DNA from 3 places in the Pedobacter sp. GW460-11-11-14-TSB4 genome. Region 2 is predicted to be linked to each of the others. Evidence: riboswitches for the same ligand, from Rfam matches in the RefSeq annotation. Region 2 holds a riboswitch; each other region holds the start of a gene.

Region 1 (6,184 bases), on a different contig from region 2:
TGGTGCTCATTGCAGGTGTTTGCTCTTCAGCACCAGCCATCGAGTATATTTTGGTGGTATCATCTAAAGTACCGTCAATATCGTCAACACCATAATTTAAGGATAACTGCGCAGTTTCGCGACTGATCATGGCCCAATAGGCTTTAATATGATCGAAATTATCCATGTAGATACGGGCGATGGCATAATTCCTTAAATCTTCAATCACTGAAGATTCTGGCACGTTGCTCATCTGGTTATGCTGATTTCTGAATTTTAAAGGGATAAAAGTCTGGAAACCACCTGTGCGATCCTGTAATTCACGTAGTTTTTCCATATGATCGACGCGATGCCAGTATTTTTCGATATGGCCATAAAGCATGGTGGCATTACTGCGCATACCCAGTTTATGCCATTCCTCGTGTATATCCAACCATTGCTGGCCTGTACATTTGTCTTTAGCAATCTGTTCCCTGATCTCAGGGTGAAAAATTTCGGCTCCACCACCTGGTATCGATTCTAATCCAGCCTCTTTCATCAAACGCATACCTGTTGCGTAATCAATTTTGGCTTTCTTAAAAATATAATGATACTCCACAGGAGTTAATGCTTTCACATGTAAATCGGGGCGATGCTGTTTAATTGCTGTAAATAAGGCAGCATAAAAGGCCACATCATATTGAGGAAGTACGCCACCTACAATATGTACTTCGGTTACCGGTTCTCCATCATATTTTTTAACGATATCGAGCATTTGCTCCATCGTTAAAGCCCATCCTTCTTCTTTTTGCTTGATTAAACGGGAATACGAGCAAAATTTGCAATCGTAAACACAAAGATTGGTCGGTTCTAAATGGAAATTCCGGTTGAAATAGGTTTTATCACCGTGTTTTTGCTCCCTGATAAAATTCGCCAGAACCCCCAGGTAGCCCAGTTCGGCATGTTCGTAGAGGTAAACGCCTTCGTCAAAGGTAATGCGTTCTCCGTGAAGAACTTTGTGTGCTATGTTTTGTAATTCAGTTGATAAATTGGTATCAGCTAATATTTTTTCAACTTGCTCAGTTGTATTCATTCCTGATTTATTTTGAACAAAAATACAATAATGAGGCGATTTGAAAATCATTTTCTTGTAACAAACCGCGATTTTAAGATAGCAATCGCTGTAATTAACCACAGATCAGGACAGATAAACACAGATTTTGATTGGGTATCCAGTTAAAAACTCATTTAAGCTTAATAATATCAGCCACGGAAACACGGAAGGCACAGAAAAATAACTGTCAAACTCCAGTATAAATTGATGTTTCCCCGCTTGACGGCCAGATATGTAAGACAAAACCTGATTCTAATTTATATCTGTGTTAATCTGTGGTTAAAAACCTACTATAAAACAGTCCAAGAGACTCCATGTAAATCCGTGTTTCCGTGGCAATCCTAAAAGACGGTAAACAAAAAAAGCACTTCTTTTCAGAAGTGCTTTCACTATATGTTTTTCGTAGGTAAATTTAATTATCTTGCTGCAGGTACAAACGTTAAAACGATGTTTGCAGTTTTGCCACCAAATTCGATTGGCGATTTTAAGATCATTTGTGTGCTAGAAAGATCAGTTAATACTAAACGGTAACCTTCTGTTACATTTTTAGCTTTATCACCTTCAAATATTTTCTTAAACTGGAAGGTTTGATCTTTAGGTGCTGCCGACCAGAAAATAGTTTGCATTACCGAACCACAAGCGCTTGATGCTGGCAAAGTATAAGAACCATTTCCGCTATTGGTTAAATTCCATGTACTTCCCTGAAAACATTTGTAAGATTTCTCTCCAAACAAACCTTGCACAGCGCCATCAGGCAATCCTTCTAAAGCTACATTACTCACCACCCATTCGCGAACCACTGTACCTCTGCTACCTGTTACACCTGCTGTTACTCTTTTTGCAGTATTACAACTTTGTAACATTACTAAAGTAGAACATGCTATTGCGATAGCTATAAATAATCTTTTCATTTTTGTTTAATTTAAATTTCGTCAAACTTGTTACATAAATCTTGCCAAAACCATTACGAACCTTAAATTAGCGCCAAATTATTAAATTACATCCCGATATTACTTCGATCAAAATAATGACCATGAAACCCGAAACCCTTGCTATTCACGCTTCTAATCTTGTAAAAAGCATTACAGGCGATGTCACTCCTCCTCTTAATCTGTCGACAACTTTTTTTCGCGATGCAGAAGGCGGCTATCCGGGCGGACACATGTATAGCAGGGTAAGCAATCCAAACCGGTCTGCTTTAGAAAACACTGTGGCCAAATTAGAATATGGTGAGGATGCAGCGGCTTTTTCTTCGGGGAACACCTGTGGTCTGGTTTTATTCCAGGCCTTAAAACCCGGCAGCCACATTATTGCGCCAGATGATATGTATTGGGGAATTAAAAAACAATTGCTTACTATTTTTAACGATAGTTTGGAATTTGACTTTATTGACCAGACCGATTTAGATCTGATACAAGCGAGCATCAGATCCAACACCAAACTGATCTGGATTGAAACGCCATCCAATCCTTTATTAAAAGTTACCGATATCGAAGAAATTGCTAAGATCGCGAAGGCGAAAAACATTACATTGGCCTGCGATAGCACTTTTGCTTCTCCAATTTTACAAAACCCAATTTTACTGGGTGCGGATATTGTGATGCACAGCAGCACCAAATACCTGGGCGGACACAGCGATGTACTCGGCGGAATTTTGGTAACGGCCAAAAAAGATGAGCTTTGGGAGAAAATCAAAAACATCCAGCAAACGGGTGGTGCGGTGCCTTCTCCTTTCGATTGTTTTCTATTAACCAGAAGTATTAAAACACTGGCTTACCGCATGAAAGGACACTGTGAAAATGGAAAGATTATCGCTGACTATTTAAACGCACATCCAAATGTTGAAGCTGTTTTTTATCCTGGATTAGAAAGTCACCCACAGCACGATATTGCAAAGAAACAAATGAAAGATTTTGGTGGGATGATGTCGTTCCTGGTTAAAGGAGATGTTGAGGCTGCCCATAAAGTGGTCAACAAAGTTCAGTTATTTGCGCAGGCGACCAGTTTAGGAGGTGTTGAAAGTTTAATCGAGCACCGTTATTCCGTAGAAGGCCCTGATAGTAAAACGCCTAAAAACCTACTCCGTATTTCTGTAGGTTTAGAACATGCAGATGATATTATCGCTGATTTAGCACAGGCGCTGGGTTAAAATATAATCCTATAAGGTCTTTAAGACCTTATAGGATTTATATATCTTATTTAGGGTTACAAATTGTGCTTAGTTTCAACGAATAATTTGCTTCCAATGGCTCATTAGTCTGTGCCAAACGTTGCGATCCTGTATTGGCCGGGCAGGCAATATCACCGGCAGCATCATATATCAATTTTGTTCCGCCAGCCAGTAATTCTTTTGGTACGTAAACCTGCACCCTGGTAATCGAATAACCCGAAGGGAAATAACGCACATAATAACCGTCTGGGTGTTTGGTCCAGATACCACTTGGTACATCGCTTCTTGGTGGCGCCATCCCCGCTATAATGGCATATTTTTCCATGTCTGCATAGGTATAATTTCCAGAAGCAACTAGCTGGCGGATATTATTTTCTGCTTCAAAAACGGCCCTCACACCTGCTGGCAATTGATCTTTGGCTTTTTCCATTACATCGAAAGGTAAAATGCCTAATGCACCACCTTCTAATTGGGTAAGTTGTTTTGGTGTTAATAATTTAATGGCAGTTACCTTAACCTGTCCATTAAAATCGGCAAATTTTGTTCTGGCAATGATCGTCCAGAGTAAAGCCTGAATATCATGTTGGTCTACATCAGGATGTTTTTCTGCGCTTTTCAGTATGGAAACCACAATTTCTTCCTTCGGACCTAAAACTGGTGCAAACATATAACCATCGCCTTTTGATGGTGCAAAAGTTCCGGCTTTTAAACAATAACTTTTATTGTTCATTTCGTATAAACCTTCGCAAAGTACAAAACCACCGTCTGGGTTTTTAGGCAATAAATATAATGGCTGGGCTTTTAAATTTAATGAATTAATAAAATCAGGTAGCTTTTCGCCTTCTCTGTTTACATCTTCAAAGCTGGTGGTAATGGCAGCGGGCTGTTTTAAAAACTTATCTACCCCTAAGGCTTTGGCACCCTGAGCAGTGCCTACTTTTAACAGTTTGTCTTTTAAACCTCCGAATTGGGCGTTTGCGCTGCTTAAACCTATTACAGTAAAGAGCAGGCCTAAACATAGGGCTTTTGTATTTTTCATCATGATTAAATTTAGATAGGTAACACAAACTTAGAATTTTAAGCGTTAATTTCTTATTAAAAGTTTCGCATTGTCATCACACCATAAAAATACACCATTCATTTTCAGTGCGTTAATGTAATTTCGAAATTTTATTTTGTGGATTAAAATTAAATTCAGACATTTGGAATATTATTTGGCAGAAAGCTAAATAAAAGTCAATCTTCACAGGTTGATTTATAAAGAAGTGGCGAGAGACTGGCTCGATGACCCACTGGCAACCCTCAGAAAGAGAAGGTGCCAATTCCTGACCGGATAACATGGTGTTATTTGGAGATATAAATTAGAACTGATGAAAACATTAAATCTTCAATCGCTAAGCGAACCCAGTGCTAACCTTAAAAAGGTAGAACGGACTTCTATTTCTTTTATTTGTTGCGAGATGCGTGCGATTACTTGTATGTGCTGTTGCATACAGTAATTTAAAAATCTTCCTTTTTTGTTTCTTTCAAATTGGAAGGTCCCGCGAAATCGGGATACGCCCTGTTAGGTTTTAGGATTACCCTAATTTCCACCTATCTAATCACACCAAAAAAAAAATAGAAATTATGTCAACATCATATAAATTTGAAACTTTACAATTACACGCTGGTCAGGAAATAGATCCTACAACTGGATCAAGAGCGGTTCCTATTTATCAAACCACTTCTTATGGCTTTAAAAATGCCGAACATGGGGCTAATTTATTTGCTTTAAAAGAGTTTGGAAATATCTATACCCGGATCATGAATCCAACCAACGATGTTTTCGAAAAACGTATTGCAGCTTTAGAAGGTGGTGTAGCTGCTTTGGCCGTGGCCTCAGGACAAGCCGCTCAATTTATAGCCTTAAACAACATATTAGAAGCTGGCGACAGTATCGTTTCTTCATCTCACATTTACGGTGGAACTTATAATCAGTTTAAAGTTGCTTTTAAACGTTTGGGTATACATGTCGATTTTGCTAATCCTGATGTGCCTGAAGAATTTGAAAACAAAATCACCGATAAAACCAAAGCAATCTTTTTAGAAACCATTGGCAATCCGGCATTTAGTGTTCCTGATTTCGAAAAAATTGCGGCCATTGCAAAAAAATATGATCTGCCATTAGTGGTCGATAATACTTTCGGCGCAGGTGGTTATTTGTTTAAACCCTTAGAGCATGGCGCCAATATCGTGGTCGAATCGGCAACGAAATGGATTGGTGGCCACGGAACCAGTATTGGCGGTGTAATCGTTGATGGTGGAAATTACAACTGGGGCAATGGAAAATTCCCGCAATTCTCTGAGCCTTCGGAAGGTTATCATGGCTTGGTTTTTAGCGATGTTTTTGGCATCGGCGGACCATTTGGCAATATCCAGTTTATTATCCGGGCCCGTGTAGAAGGATTAAGAGATCTTGGACCGGCCTTATCCCCTTTCAATTCTTTTCTTTTATTACAAGGATTAGAAACTTTATCGCTCCGCGTTCAGCGCCATGTAGATAATGCATTAGAATTAGCCACCTGGTTAGAAAACCATCCATTGGTTAAAGAAGTTCAATATCCTGGTTTGGCCAGCAGCAAATACAACAACCTGGCTAAAAAATATTTAAGCAATGGTTTTGGTGCAGTATTATCGTTCGAGTTGACTGGAAGCAAAGAAAACGCAACACAGGTAGTTGATAACTTAAAACTGGTATCGCATCTGGCCAATGTAGGTGATGCAAAAACACTGATCATTCAGCCTTCAGCCACAACACACCAGCAATTAAGCGAAACAGAACAATTGGCAGCGGGTGTTAAACCAAATGCCTTAAGGGTTTCAGTCGGCATTGAGCATATTGATGATATTAAAGCCGATTTCGAACAAGCGTTTGCCACCATTAAAGCTACCGCTCCAACAGC
Region 2 (6,184 bases):
TTTACCGGTTGCAGGACCATTAAAACCAGTATGGATTTGTGCTACATTGCCTTGTTTATCAATGATTATCGTCGTTGGAAACGATAAAAAAGAATCGAGTGCAGGCAACGATTCAGATACCACCTGTTTATCGGCAGTGCCTGCAATAACCTGGTCGTAATCAATGCCGAAACGTTCGCGGAAACGCGTCATCACTTTTTTTGCATATTCAGGTTCGGTTGAGCGTTCGTAATGCAAAGCTATAATTTCGACACCGCGTTTCTTGTTTTCTTTATACCATGGCGCAATAAAAGTAGCTTCATCAACACAATTCGGGCACCAGCTTCCGGTGATGGTTAAAATCACGACCTTGTTTTTGTATTTCTCATCCTTTAACGAAATCTTTTTACCGTTTACATCAGGAAAGCTAAAATCAAGTGTTTTGTATCCTTTTTTCAGGTAGGTAAGTTGGTAAGGATCGGGTAGGGCTGCATCTTTGTTTTTGGTTCCGGTAAAAGGCTGACTTCCCCTTGCACCTAAAATTTCGCCTGTTAACGAACCATCTGCCTGGAAAGTTCCTTTGTAATAGGCAGGAGAGGAGCCAATAAAACTCGAAAGTTGAAATTCATTTCCTTCTACAACACCTTCCAGGTAACGCGAATCGCCGGTTACCCGTAAAAAAGTACCTGTAAGTTTGTTTCCCGTTTGTTTAAATAAACCTACTGTTTTTTCCGCTTTGCCATTAGGCGATTTAAAAACCACATCATAACTGCCGGAATAATCTGCCGTTGCAGGTTTAGCTGTTGTTTTGAAACGGTAATTTTTTCGCTCGGCAACAATCACCAAAGCTTTACCCGTGTTATCCTGTTTCCTTAATGTACCGGTTAACTGGTCGCCGTCTATGGCAAAGGCGAGTTCGTTATCAAACTGGTCCAGTTTAACGAAAAGTGAATCGGATGTTTGTTTGACCAGACCGCCCTCAAAACGCTCTTCGGCATTACGAAAATATAATTTCTGCTGTCCGCTTTTTTCACTGATCTCGAAGTTGAAGGGGATTTCTAATCCTTCCTTTACTTTAGCTATTCCGCGCCAGCTACCAAGGGCAACAAAAGTTTTTTGTTTTTTCTCCTGAAGTTTTTTCGCCTGGTTATTTGCTAATGCTGTATGTTCCTGTGCATAGGTAAAGGTGGTTGATATGGCCAATAGGGTTGTTAATAGGGATTTGAGTTTCATTGGGATGTGCTTAATCGACTAAATTAGTCGACAAATATAGGGATGTAATTGCCAAAGAAAAAATATTTGAATAAAAATCTATAAAAACTATAGGATAAATGGAATTAATTATACCTTTGCCCCAGTTATTTTAAAATACTTATCAAGAAAGGCGGAGGGAATGGCCCTGTGAAGCCTTAGCAACCATCTAATTTTTAGAAATGGTGCTAATTCCATCCCGGATGAATCTGGGGTAGTTAAGTCAGTTGTTTGCGTTATCCTTATAAGAATTATATGGAGCACTTCTGATTTAAGGGGTGCTTTTTTTTTGCCCTGAATGCGTTCTTGAAATTAAATTATGCATTAAATAAAATCATTCAAATGAAAAAGACAGACGAGCTGAAATCCATTGATGTAAACCCTAACGCAGGCTTCCGAATGCGTGGAGTCTGTTAAAATTGCTCCGTTTTAACAGGCTTTTTTAGACTAACCAATCCTTTTCTGCTTTAAAAACAAACACGTTTTAGTCGTGGTGGAATGGTTTTGCCCAAAATTATTATCCCTTTTAACTAATTATTAACTACACAATATGTTTAAAAATTTAAAATCAATAGCGTTTATCTTGCTGCTCCTCATCGCACAAAAGCTTTCCGCTCAGGATGCGAAGGTTACCGGAACGGTAAAGTCGGCAGATGGTGAAACACTCCCTGGTGTTTCCGTTTTAATAAAAGAAACCAAACAAGCTACCATTTCTGATGCGAAGGGCGCTTTTTCTATCAATGCACCAGATAAAGGCACCCTGGTGTTTTCTTACATCGGTTTTAAGAGCCAGGAAATACAGATCAATAAAAATGCCGGCCCGATTTCAGTCATTCTCCAGTCGAGCGATAATGCGCTGGATGAAGTAGTGGTTACCGCCCTGGGTATTTCAAGACAGAAGAAATCGCTCGGTTATGCGGTTCAGGAATTGAAAGGACAGGATTTGGCTGAAGCTAAAGAATCCAACCTGGTAAATGCACTCGCCGGAAAAATAGCCGGTGTACGGGTAACCAATAGCCAGGGGAGTATGGGTTCATCACGAGTAGTCATCAGAGGTGAAACCTCTATCGCCGGAAATAACCAGCCTTTATTTGTGGTTGACGGAATTCCGGTAGACAATTCTCAGTTAAATTCGGCTGGGGCAAGAGATTATGCCAATACCATTTCGGATATCAATCCCGAAGATATAGAATCAATAAGTGTATTAAAAGGACCAAATGCCGCGGCACTATATGGTTCGAGGGCTGCAGCAGGGGTTATCCTCATTAAAACCAAAACCGGTAAATCGAAAAAAGGATTGGGAATTGAGGTCAATTCAAATGCCGTTTTGGAAACGTTACTCACCCTTCCCGTTTATCAAAATGCTTTTGGTCAGGGTTCAGAAGGTCAGTTCAGTTATGTAGATGGCGCAGGTAAAGGCCTTAATGATGGAGTAGACGAAAGCTGGGGGCCAAAATTGGACGGCAGGTTAATTCCACAATTTTATTCGAAAGGAGTGGCGGTTCCATTTGTAGCACATCCTGATAATGTGCGCGACTTTTTTCAAACCGGATATTCATTAAACAATGGCGTATCGGTTGCAGATGCAGGTGAAAAGTACGACTATCGGATATCATACAACAACTTAAAACAGGTGGGTATTGTGCCTAACTCCGGACAGGGCAAAAATTCATTTGTGCTGAATACTACCTTAAAAATAACGCCTAAACTAAGCTTAACAGCGAACGCAAACTACAGCAGACTTAATTCTGATAACTTACCTGGAACAGGTGGTTCAAGATCAACCAGTACCATGTTGCAGTTTACCTGGTTTGGTCGTCAGGTTGATATTAACCAATTGAAAAATTATTTGGATGAAAATGGAAAAACGTTTAACTGGAACAACAGCTATTACAGCAACCCATATTGGGTAGCTTACGAAAATACTGTATCGCAAAACCGTAACCGTATTATTGGAAGTGTTGCACTGAATTATAAAATTATTGACGGACTAGATTTCAATTTCAGAACCGGAACAGATTATTACAATGATAGGCGTAAAGTGAGGATTGCTTATGGTACCAACGGCACACCTTTTGGCTCGTACACGGAAAGTGCTTTCACCGTTAATGAGAACAATACCGATGCGACCTTAAATTTTAACAAACAGTTAAACGACGATTTTAGTCTCGAATTACTGGGTGGAGGTAACATCCGCAGGCAATATATTGAACAGAATGATCAAAGTGCACCAAAACTGGCCATTGCCGGACTTTATACCCTTAAAAACTCCCGCGATCCATTGGTTTCATCAAATAATCTTTCAAAGCTAAAATCTTATAGTGTTTATGCATCAGGGCAGATTGGCTTCAGAAATTACCTTTTTGCCAACATCACGGCCCGTAACGATTGGTCATCAACCTTGCCGGCACAGAACAGGTCTTATTTTTATCCATCGTTTAACGGAAGTTTTGTTGCAACCGAGGCTTTTGATATTAAAAGCGAAGCCCTTAACTACTTAAAAATACGTGGAGGCTGGTCTAAAGTAGGTAAAGATGCAGATCCTTACCGTTTGATTAATACTTATGTGTTTAGTGCGCCATTTACGGCAAATCCTCAGCTGACTACCGGTAGTATCGACCTCAATCCTAATCTTAAGCCAGAAACCACTACCTCAACAGAACTTGGTGTTGAAGCTGTTTTCTTTAATAAGCGATTGAGATTCGATTTAAGTGCATACAATACCAATAGTTACAACCAGATTTTGGCGGTAGATGTAAGTCAAAGTACGGGATTCAGTTCAAAACTGCTTAACGCCGGAAAAATTAACAACAAAGGCATAGAGGCACAGTTGGGAATTACACCGGTTAAGAAGGCTTTTACATGGGATATTGATGTAAACTTTGCTGCAAACAGAAGTAAGGTAATTGAATTGGATGCAGAAAAATTATTGACCAATTATGTTGTTGCTACCAATTCAGCGCAGGTTATTGCTACGGTAGGGCAACCTTACGGATCGTTATTTGGTACCGCATTTTTGAGAGATGGAAATGGAAACATCATTGTAAACGCTACAGGTGCGCCAACAATAAACCCAACCAAACAAGTATTAGGAAAATATACACCAGATTGGATTGGTGGCGTGTACAATACATTCAGCTATAAAGGAATAAGTTTAGGGGTATTGGTTGATGCAAGTTTTGGTGGTTCTATTTACAATGGAACTTATGCAACCGGTACTTATACAGGTGTATTGGCTTCTACATTACCAGGAAGAGCGGCAGAATATGGCGGAATCTCGTATTATTATCCGGGTAACAAAAAAGAGAATGGAACGGTGAGGGTAAACGGAACAGCTCCGGCAGGCGTAACAGTTTACGACGATGGGATTGTTTTTGATGGCGTAACGGCCGATGGCAAACGCAATGAAAAAGTATTACCTGCTCAACAATATTATAAATCGTTCAGAAATATTGATGAAGCCAATATTTTCGATGCTTCCTATGTAAAACTCCGCGAGGTTAAATTAAGTTATAACCTGCCGGCAAAATGGCTTCGCCCGTTAAGTTTACAAGGCGTTTCGGTATCGCTCGTGGGTCGTAACCTTTGGATTATCCACCGCAATACAGTAGATATCGATCCGGAGGTAGCTTTTAATACTGGTAATGGTCAGGGTTTAGAAAGTCTTTCTAACCCAAGCACACGCAGTTACGGTATCAACCTGAATGTTAAATTTTAAATCTTACCATCATGAAAAATAAAAAATTATATATACTGGCTATTTTGGCAATTGCATTTTCATCTTGTAATAAAGAGCTGGATGAGGTGAATATTAATCCGAATGCACCAGAAATTCCACAGCCTGATTATTTACTTACCGGAACCACTAAAACTACAGCGGATACCTATTGGGGAGTAGCCAATAACATGAACTCGAGCCTGCTTTTTACACAACATTGGGCTAAAGTTCAATATACGGAAGAAGATCGTTTTATCTTTTCGAACAGTAGTTTTACGGCCTTATGGTCTACAGGCTATGCACAAAGTATCGCCGGTTTTAATAAAATTATCGAATTGGGCGATGCACAGGGCAATCCAAATTATAAAGGAGTTGCATTGGTCTTAAGATCGTGGGTATTTTTGTTACTTACTGATGCTTATGGCGATATTCCATATACACAGGCTGGAAAAATCAAACAGTTTGTGACGCCGGTTTACGATAAACAAAAGGATGTTTATTATGGTATTCTTAACGATTTAAAGACAGCCCAGGCCGCTTTAGATCCAGCTTCAGGAAAGGCTGTAGGTGGAGATGTGATTTATAGTGGCAATATTGCTTTATGGAAAAAGTTTGCCAATTCTTTACGCCTTCGCATCGCTTTACGCATTGCGGATAAAGAGCCGGCCAAAGCCAAACAGGTAATTGATGAAGTACAGGCTGAAGGTGGCACTTATATTAACAGCAAATCGGAGAATGCAACACTGCTCTACAGTGATTCGCCACAGCAAAATCCAGTGGCTGCATCATTCGAAACCCGGAATGATTACCGGATCAGTAAAACCATCGTAGATAAGCTTTTTGCATTAAATGATCCCAGGTTACCCGTTTATGCAAGCAAAACTGATAATGCCACACCTCAAACCTATGTAGGTATCCCGAATGGCTCAACAAATTCAGAAGCCAGTGCAATAGGTTTAGCAAATTCTTCAAGACCAGGAACTTATTTTTTAGCACCAAAAGCACCTGCTGTGATTTTTAGTTATGCCGAATTGCTTTTTGATAGGGCCGAAGCTGCTGCAAGAGGTTTTACTACAGAAAATGCAGCTGACCTGTATAAACAAGCCATCAGGGCATCCTTTGATCAATACAGTATAGGTGGAAGTGCGGTTGATGATTACCTAAATCAGGTTTCGGTACAATATGATACTGGTAATTATAAAAAATCAATCGGTGAGCAAAAGTGGATCGCTTTGT
Region 3 (6,184 bases), on a different contig from region 2:
TGATAAATCACTTGATTCAGGGGCGGCCTCAATCGCCCCTGTTATTATTTATCTGGTAACCTTTTGTACACTTTGCATAAAAGGGCAGCTGTCTTTTTTCTCTTATTATTTCTAAAACTTATTAATTAATTTTTATTGAACCGTATTCTTATCTATTTACTTTTAGCCTCCAGAAGCGACGCCAGTTTTTCTTTCAATGCTTCTCCACGAAGTCCTTTTGCGATAATCTTTCCATCTGGATCAATTAAAAAGTTTGCCGGGATAGATCTGATTCCATATTGTTTTGCTACCGCATTGTCCCAAAATTTTAGGTCAGAAACATGTGTCCATGTCAACTGGTCATCGGCAATGGCTTTTAACCAGGCCTCTTTTTTCCCAGGCTGATCTAAAGAAACACCCAATATGGTAAACCCTTTATCTTTATACTGATTATAGGCTGCTACTACATTAGGATTCTCCTGTCTGCAAGGTCCGCACCATGAAGCCCAAAAATCAACCAGAACATATTTTCCTTTAAAATCAGATAATTTTACCGGTTTATCGTTTACATCATTTTGTGTAAAATCGATTGCCTGAAGTCCAATTTTGGTTTTCTTTACCGCGTTGAAGTAAATTGAAACATCTTTACCAGCTTTACTCTCTTTTACCGTCCCATCTAATCCAGCATAAACCTGTTCCGCTTCTGCCTGTACGGATTCACTGGTGGCAATCTGCTGAATTGCGTTTAAGCTTATGTAAGATTTAGGGTTTTTCCTTGCAAAATCAAGGTATATTGGCTCCAGCGCCTTACTTGCTGCTTCATAACGTTTATAAATCGAATCGGTTAGTGCCTTATTTTTTTTCTGTTCAGGACTAAGTTTACCAAATTCGCCGCTTATGGCTGCAAGTTTATCCTGTACAGGTTTGGTTAACGCTTTTAACTTATCATTATCGGCATTTACTTTCGATCCGGAAATTGAAGCATTTTTTAAAGAATCTGCCGTGGCAAGTTTAAGGGTACCTGTTTCGAGATAAAAGGACAATACATCCCTTTTTCCGTTTTTTTCAACTGGTTTTCTATAGAGCGATGCCCTAACCGGATCGGCTACATGGCCAGAAAAGGAGAATGATCCATTTTTTAATTCTGTAGAATCGGTAAGCGATTGTCCATTCTGAGCATAACTGAGGTATACTTTTTCGGGGGCTGATGATTTTTTCAGGGTTCCCTCAATGGAGAACGGTTTCTGTGCTATTGCTGCAACCGGAAGGATACTAATGGCAATTAGTAGTGATTTTTTCATGGTTTTTGGTTTTATGGGTTCTTTTTATAAAATAATTAAGTTCAAAGTTGAAACAGCATGTAAGCTCAACTACCTGAAAACACGCTCGAAATAGTTGTTGCCTTTCAGCTGGAAGATATCAGGTTTCATCCCTACAAAAACTTTTTCGGGAGTGATATCGTCAGCGCTGGTGTTTAAATAAATGTTCATTTTTTAATCTTTAAAATTTACCACAGGCTCATTCAGATTCTTTAGCGAAATCTTTCTTATCTTTCCTTGGTTAGAGGAAGGATTTAGCACCTTATTTGGCAACAGGTTGCTAAGACATCACAGGGCCTTTCCCTCAGTCTTTCTGGATAAGTCTGCAAAATTATTCCTTGCAGGAGCAAATATATATAATTCCTATAGATTTTGTAGTCTTTTTATTTAAAGTCTAAAAAAAGTGGTTATACCTGTAAAAACACTCATGAAAATTGCATATCTATGACTGTTGATGTAACAAACTTTGGTGGATATTTAAGCTACTATGCCAGGGAAGAAACCCTTTAAATGACAAAGGCTACCTTACAGGTAGCCTTTAATGTGGTGGAGAATATCGGATTCGAACCGATCACCTCTTCACTGCCAGCGAAGCGCTCTAGCCAAATGAGCTAATCCCCCAATTTTAAATTTTCAAGCTTCCTGCCCGAGCAGCAAAAATAGCAAATACTTTCTCGAATGCAAATGATAATTCACTTTTTAATTAATCTTTAGGTTTAAAAGCAAACAAGGCCATTAAACAGATTACCGCAAACACCGATTGCATAGGATAATTGATGAACAGAAAAAGTACAAATGTGGCAATAAGCAACAGTACAAAAAACATAATGGCCTTAAAAGCGGTATCCATATAACACATGGCTACAACAGCCAAAAGGTAAAAAGGAATAATAACGGCAGCTATAAACATCGCCGAAAATAAATTCCTAATATTAACCGAACATTAAATATGCTTTAGGTTTAATTGCGTAAAGTTGTGAGTTAAATATATTCGTTAACTTCTTTTTTGTTTAACAGCTCCTGATAACAATCTACAAATTGGGCCACGTTATAGCCATCCATCAAGGCATGGTTTACGTGTATGGAAACCGACATTATTTTTCTCCCGTTTTCATCTCTAACCTTGCCAAAAGATATTTTAGGGCAGCTATCGTGATAAGCATAATTGCGGGCATGTGATAAAGAAGTGAAATTTAACCAGGGTAGTGCCGAATAGTGAATTACATTTCCGCCTGATGAGGAAGGGATTAAACCTGTGCTGGCCTGCACCTTTTCAATCTCTTTATTGGCCGCTGTTCTAAAATCTTCAAAGTCATTATAGAAATCCATGTAGCCAAATCCAAATGTGCCATTTGGTCTGTTAATTGTGGCTGCAGCATGCACGCTTTCATACTTCCAAACCTCGCCATCAATAATGCGGTAACGAAAAGGTTCTACCTGATTGGCAGCAACAAGCGATTTGTGCAGGTAAAGCAGAAAAAAAGAAACTTGATGTTCTTTTGCTTCTTTGTAGGTAGCCGTACAGTCAACTTCTACGGTTACGCCGAAGAAAGGTTCTTCAAAGGCGCTAAAAAATTTAAAATGATCTTTTCTGATCCAGGTGTTTATATCTATTTTTTCTTTCATTCAATTAATTTTGGTAAAACCTCAGATAGATTTTCCATCTGATAAAAGTTTGCATGTTCGATGGTATGATCGATACTTTCGTGCACCCAGGTGGTATGGAAAGGAATGTGAACAGCATGGCCGCCAATATTCAATACGGGTAAAACATCCGATTTTAGAGAATTGCCCAACATTAAAAAGGCCTCAGGTTTACAATCCAGATGTTTAATCAGTTTTTGATAATCTTTTTCCTGTTTATCGCTCATAATTTCGATATGGTGAAAATAGTGGTCCAGCCCTGATTTGGTCAGTTTTCGTTGTTGGTCGAGTAAATCACCTTTGGTAGCGACCACCAGTTTGTATTTCCCATGTAAGGTTTTTAATACCTCTTCTACCCCATCAAGCAATACAACAGGTTTATTGAGCATTTCCTGTCCAAGTGTTATCGCTTTACTAATCACAACAGGATCTATTTTACCTTCGGTTATCCTTAAAACGGTCTCGATCATGCTTAAAACAAAACCTTTAATCCCGTAACCATAAAGCGGTAAATTGGCTATTTCTGTTTTATAAAGTTCTGCCAAGATGCTGTGCCGGGGCATAAAATCTTCTAAAAGACCTGCAAACTGCTCTTCGGTTTCGCGGAAATAAGGTTCGTTTACCCAAAGGGTATCATCAGCATCAAAAGCAATTACAGTAATTTGATTTTTCATGGTTATGCTTACTTTAGTAGCACAAAAGTAAAGCAACAGATACCGTTAAAAAAGGACATTTGTCTCGATTAAATAAATATGCTTCGCACCAATCTTACTTTCTTATCCTTTATCGAACGTTTTTCTTCCGAAAATAAAGGAGAAGCCATAACACTTAAAAACTTTAAAGCAGGACATCGTTTTGTTGAACAGGGTGAAAAAATCAACAATATTTACATCATTAAGGATGGCATTAGCAAGTGTTTTATTTCTGAAGAAAACGGTAAAGATTTTATTATCGAATTTTTAGGTAAAGGCGAAGTGGTAGGCGAATTGGAGGCTTTAAAAAAGATAGATTGCTTATGTAATGTAGCGGCAATAAGTGATGTTTCGGCCTACGTTATTCCCGATCATCTTTTCCTTTCACTGATTCATAAAAGTAGTGAATTTACTACAATCTTACTCCAGGAATTGTCTACCAGAATTATACAAACCAGTACACGGGCATCCTTCCAGCAGCTATATACCTTAGAATATGCGCTTTTAAAATTGCTCAAACTGCAGGCCGATGAGCACATCTCCATCTCGAAAGAAGACATGGCTGCCTATCTGGGCATTTCCGTAAGAAGCTTTAACAGAAGCTTAAAGCAAGTGATTGATAAAGGAGGTTTTGATACCCCCGAATTTAAGCATGTACTCCAGCTCACCAATATGAAAAAGCTACTCGAACGATTAAAATAACCAACGTTATTTGTGGTATAATTATTGCTTCGAAGGTATTTAAAAATTAACTGTAACGTTTCGGCAATTTGATTCGTTTAAGTAATTGAAATTTAACAAGGCCGCATTTTTGCGGAAAACAATGCCACACAAAAAAACCACATATATAATGAAAAACTGCAAACGTCAATTCACATTAAGATTCCCAAGTTAATCGATATTCTGGAGTACCAGCTTACTCTGCAATAAAACGATATCCTTAATTATCATTTAAATAAGGCGCAGGCAACACCTCTGCCATTTACATTGATTCAGCTAATCTTAATTAAACATGAGTGCTTATATTAACATCTACACCAATTCTTTAACAGACGATCTAATTCCAACAATTTTAAAACGGTTAAACGAACATGAAAATGTTCTGGACATTAACTCATCCTTTTCATTTCGAAATACAAACGGGACTCTTCCAATTGTTTTTAAGTGGGACAAGCCAAGCCTGGAAATATTCAACGAAAATAATTTGAAATTAAATTTTAGTGTTTCACTAAAATCTTTCGATCTTAAAGAATACAAGAAAAAGCTTTTTAAAGAAAAAATTATCAAACAAAGCGCTGTTCAAAAAATATTTGGGTTATTTAAGAAGAAGAAAAAAAAGAAAGTAGCCAAACCTGTAAAATTAAGTGCAGAGGTTGAAACACAATTACAGCAGTACAATAAAGTATTTTCTTTAAAATATCATTCAGGTGATGTTTTTGAAAACCATTTTGCAACTTTAATTGGTGCGATTATTACAGAATTAACCAATGGCGTTTGTCATTTTACCCAGGAGAATGTGTGGTACAATGCTAAAAACGCACTAAGAGAATCGTTGGTAAACTTATATACACTTGAAGAACTGCCTAACCACATCAACAAAAATGCGGTAGCCGTTGCGAGCTAAAAAAAATTAAATTTCTAAAGCCAATATCAATGCTTCTTATATATCTTAAGATATTGATATTGGCTTTTCTTTTTACCTTCATCATCACTTTAATACGCTCCCTGGAGTTATTGGTCGTTATCAATATTTAACGCGTCATCACACAGTCTCAAATCTTTAGGATTAATAGCTTTCCTGCGAGATATCTAAGCTACATCTCTCCACAAACGCCCAACTGCGCTTTGTTTCTCAATGCCTGAGCGGACACTAAACATTTAAGGCTTAAAACTTGTTGTTTAATTAAACGAACACCAGTATGCCCGATATCTTAATTATAAACGGTAGCGCCAGATTGAATGGAAATACACAAAAGTTTATCAGCAAACTCACTCAGGAAATTGCATTTGATCAGCTAAATTTAGTGGAGCATTATTTTCTGCCGTATAATTACGAAAACCAATATCCGGTTGAAGATGGTTTCGAAACCTTTGCAAAAGAAATCCTATATCATAAACACCTTATTTTTGCAACACCTGTGTATTGGTACAGCATGAGCGGGCGAATGAAAAACCTGTTCGATCGCCTGACAGATTGGGTAACCCTGAATAAAGAAGTGGGCCGAAATCTAAAAGGAAAAACAGTACAGTTAATTGCCGTAGGAACGGATGGCGATTTACCCGACGGTTTTACAACACCATTTTTTATGACGGCCAATTACATGGAGATGGATTTTAAAGGCCATGTTTATTTCAATTCGGATCTAACAATTAGCGAGGAAGAACATGCAGAAATCAGGAAATCTTTTTTTAGTTTTATAGCTGTATAAACACCTTGTTTAGCACGCATCATAATTTATATATCCAAAAATTCTATTTAAAGCAAAAGCATGAATGTAGAAGAAGTTTTTAAGAATAATGAAAAATGGATTGCCGAGAAACTGGCCATTA

The links. Region 2 has a riboswitch for S-adenosylmethionine ahead of AC07YT_RS16075 (SusC/RagA family TonB-linked outer membrane protein). Riboswitches for the same ligand answer to the same signal wherever they lie in the genome.
Region 1: another riboswitch for S-adenosylmethionine. It lies ahead of AC07YT_RS01890 (O-acetylhomoserine aminocarboxypropyltransferase/cysteine synthase family protein); the one in region 2 lies ahead of AC07YT_RS16075 (SusC/RagA family TonB-linked outer membrane protein).
Region 3: another riboswitch for S-adenosylmethionine. It lies ahead of AC07YT_RS18670 (TlpA disulfide reductase family protein); the one in region 2 lies ahead of AC07YT_RS16075 (SusC/RagA family TonB-linked outer membrane protein).

What each region holds. Positions count from the first base shown of each region.
Region 1 covers NZ_JBWKYI010000001.1:435,154-441,337, forward strand. Annotated here, with positions in the region: gene mqnE (aminofutalosine synthase MqnE) at 1-1,051, opposite strand, end outside; gene AC07YT_RS01875 (hypothetical protein) at 1,489-1,983, opposite strand; gene AC07YT_RS01880 (trans-sulfuration enzyme family protein) at 2,106-3,221, shown strand; gene AC07YT_RS01885 (hypothetical protein) at 3,268-4,284, opposite strand; SAM riboswitch class I at 4,495-4,605, shown strand; gene AC07YT_RS01890 (O-acetylhomoserine aminocarboxypropyltransferase/cysteine synthase family protein) at 4,869-6,184, shown strand, end outside.
Region 2 covers NZ_JBWKYI010000016.1:80,466-86,649, reverse strand. Annotated here, with positions in the region: gene AC07YT_RS16080 (peroxiredoxin family protein) at 1-1,212, opposite strand, end outside; SAM riboswitch class I at 1,349-1,455, shown strand; gene AC07YT_RS16075 (SusC/RagA family TonB-linked outer membrane protein) at 1,781-4,948, shown strand; gene AC07YT_RS16070 (SusD/RagB family nutrient-binding outer membrane lipoprotein) at 4,960-6,184, shown strand, end outside.
Region 3 covers NZ_JBWKYI010000022.1:724-6,907, reverse strand. Annotated here, with positions in the region: gene AC07YT_RS18670 (TlpA disulfide reductase family protein) at 153-1,280, opposite strand; SAM riboswitch class I at 1,523-1,622, opposite strand; tRNA gene AC07YT_RS18665 (tRNA-Ala) at 1,843-1,919, opposite strand; gene AC07YT_RS18660 (hypothetical protein) at 2,002-2,208, opposite strand; gene AC07YT_RS18655 (chloramphenicol acetyltransferase) at 2,280-2,924, opposite strand; gene AC07YT_RS18650 (HAD family hydrolase) at 2,921-3,616, opposite strand; gene AC07YT_RS18645 (Crp/Fnr family transcriptional regulator) at 3,695-4,336, shown strand; gene AC07YT_RS18640 (hypothetical protein) at 4,647-5,258, shown strand; gene AC07YT_RS18635 (flavodoxin family protein) at 5,554-6,063, shown strand; gene AC07YT_RS18630 (carbonic anhydrase) at 6,124-6,184, shown strand, end outside.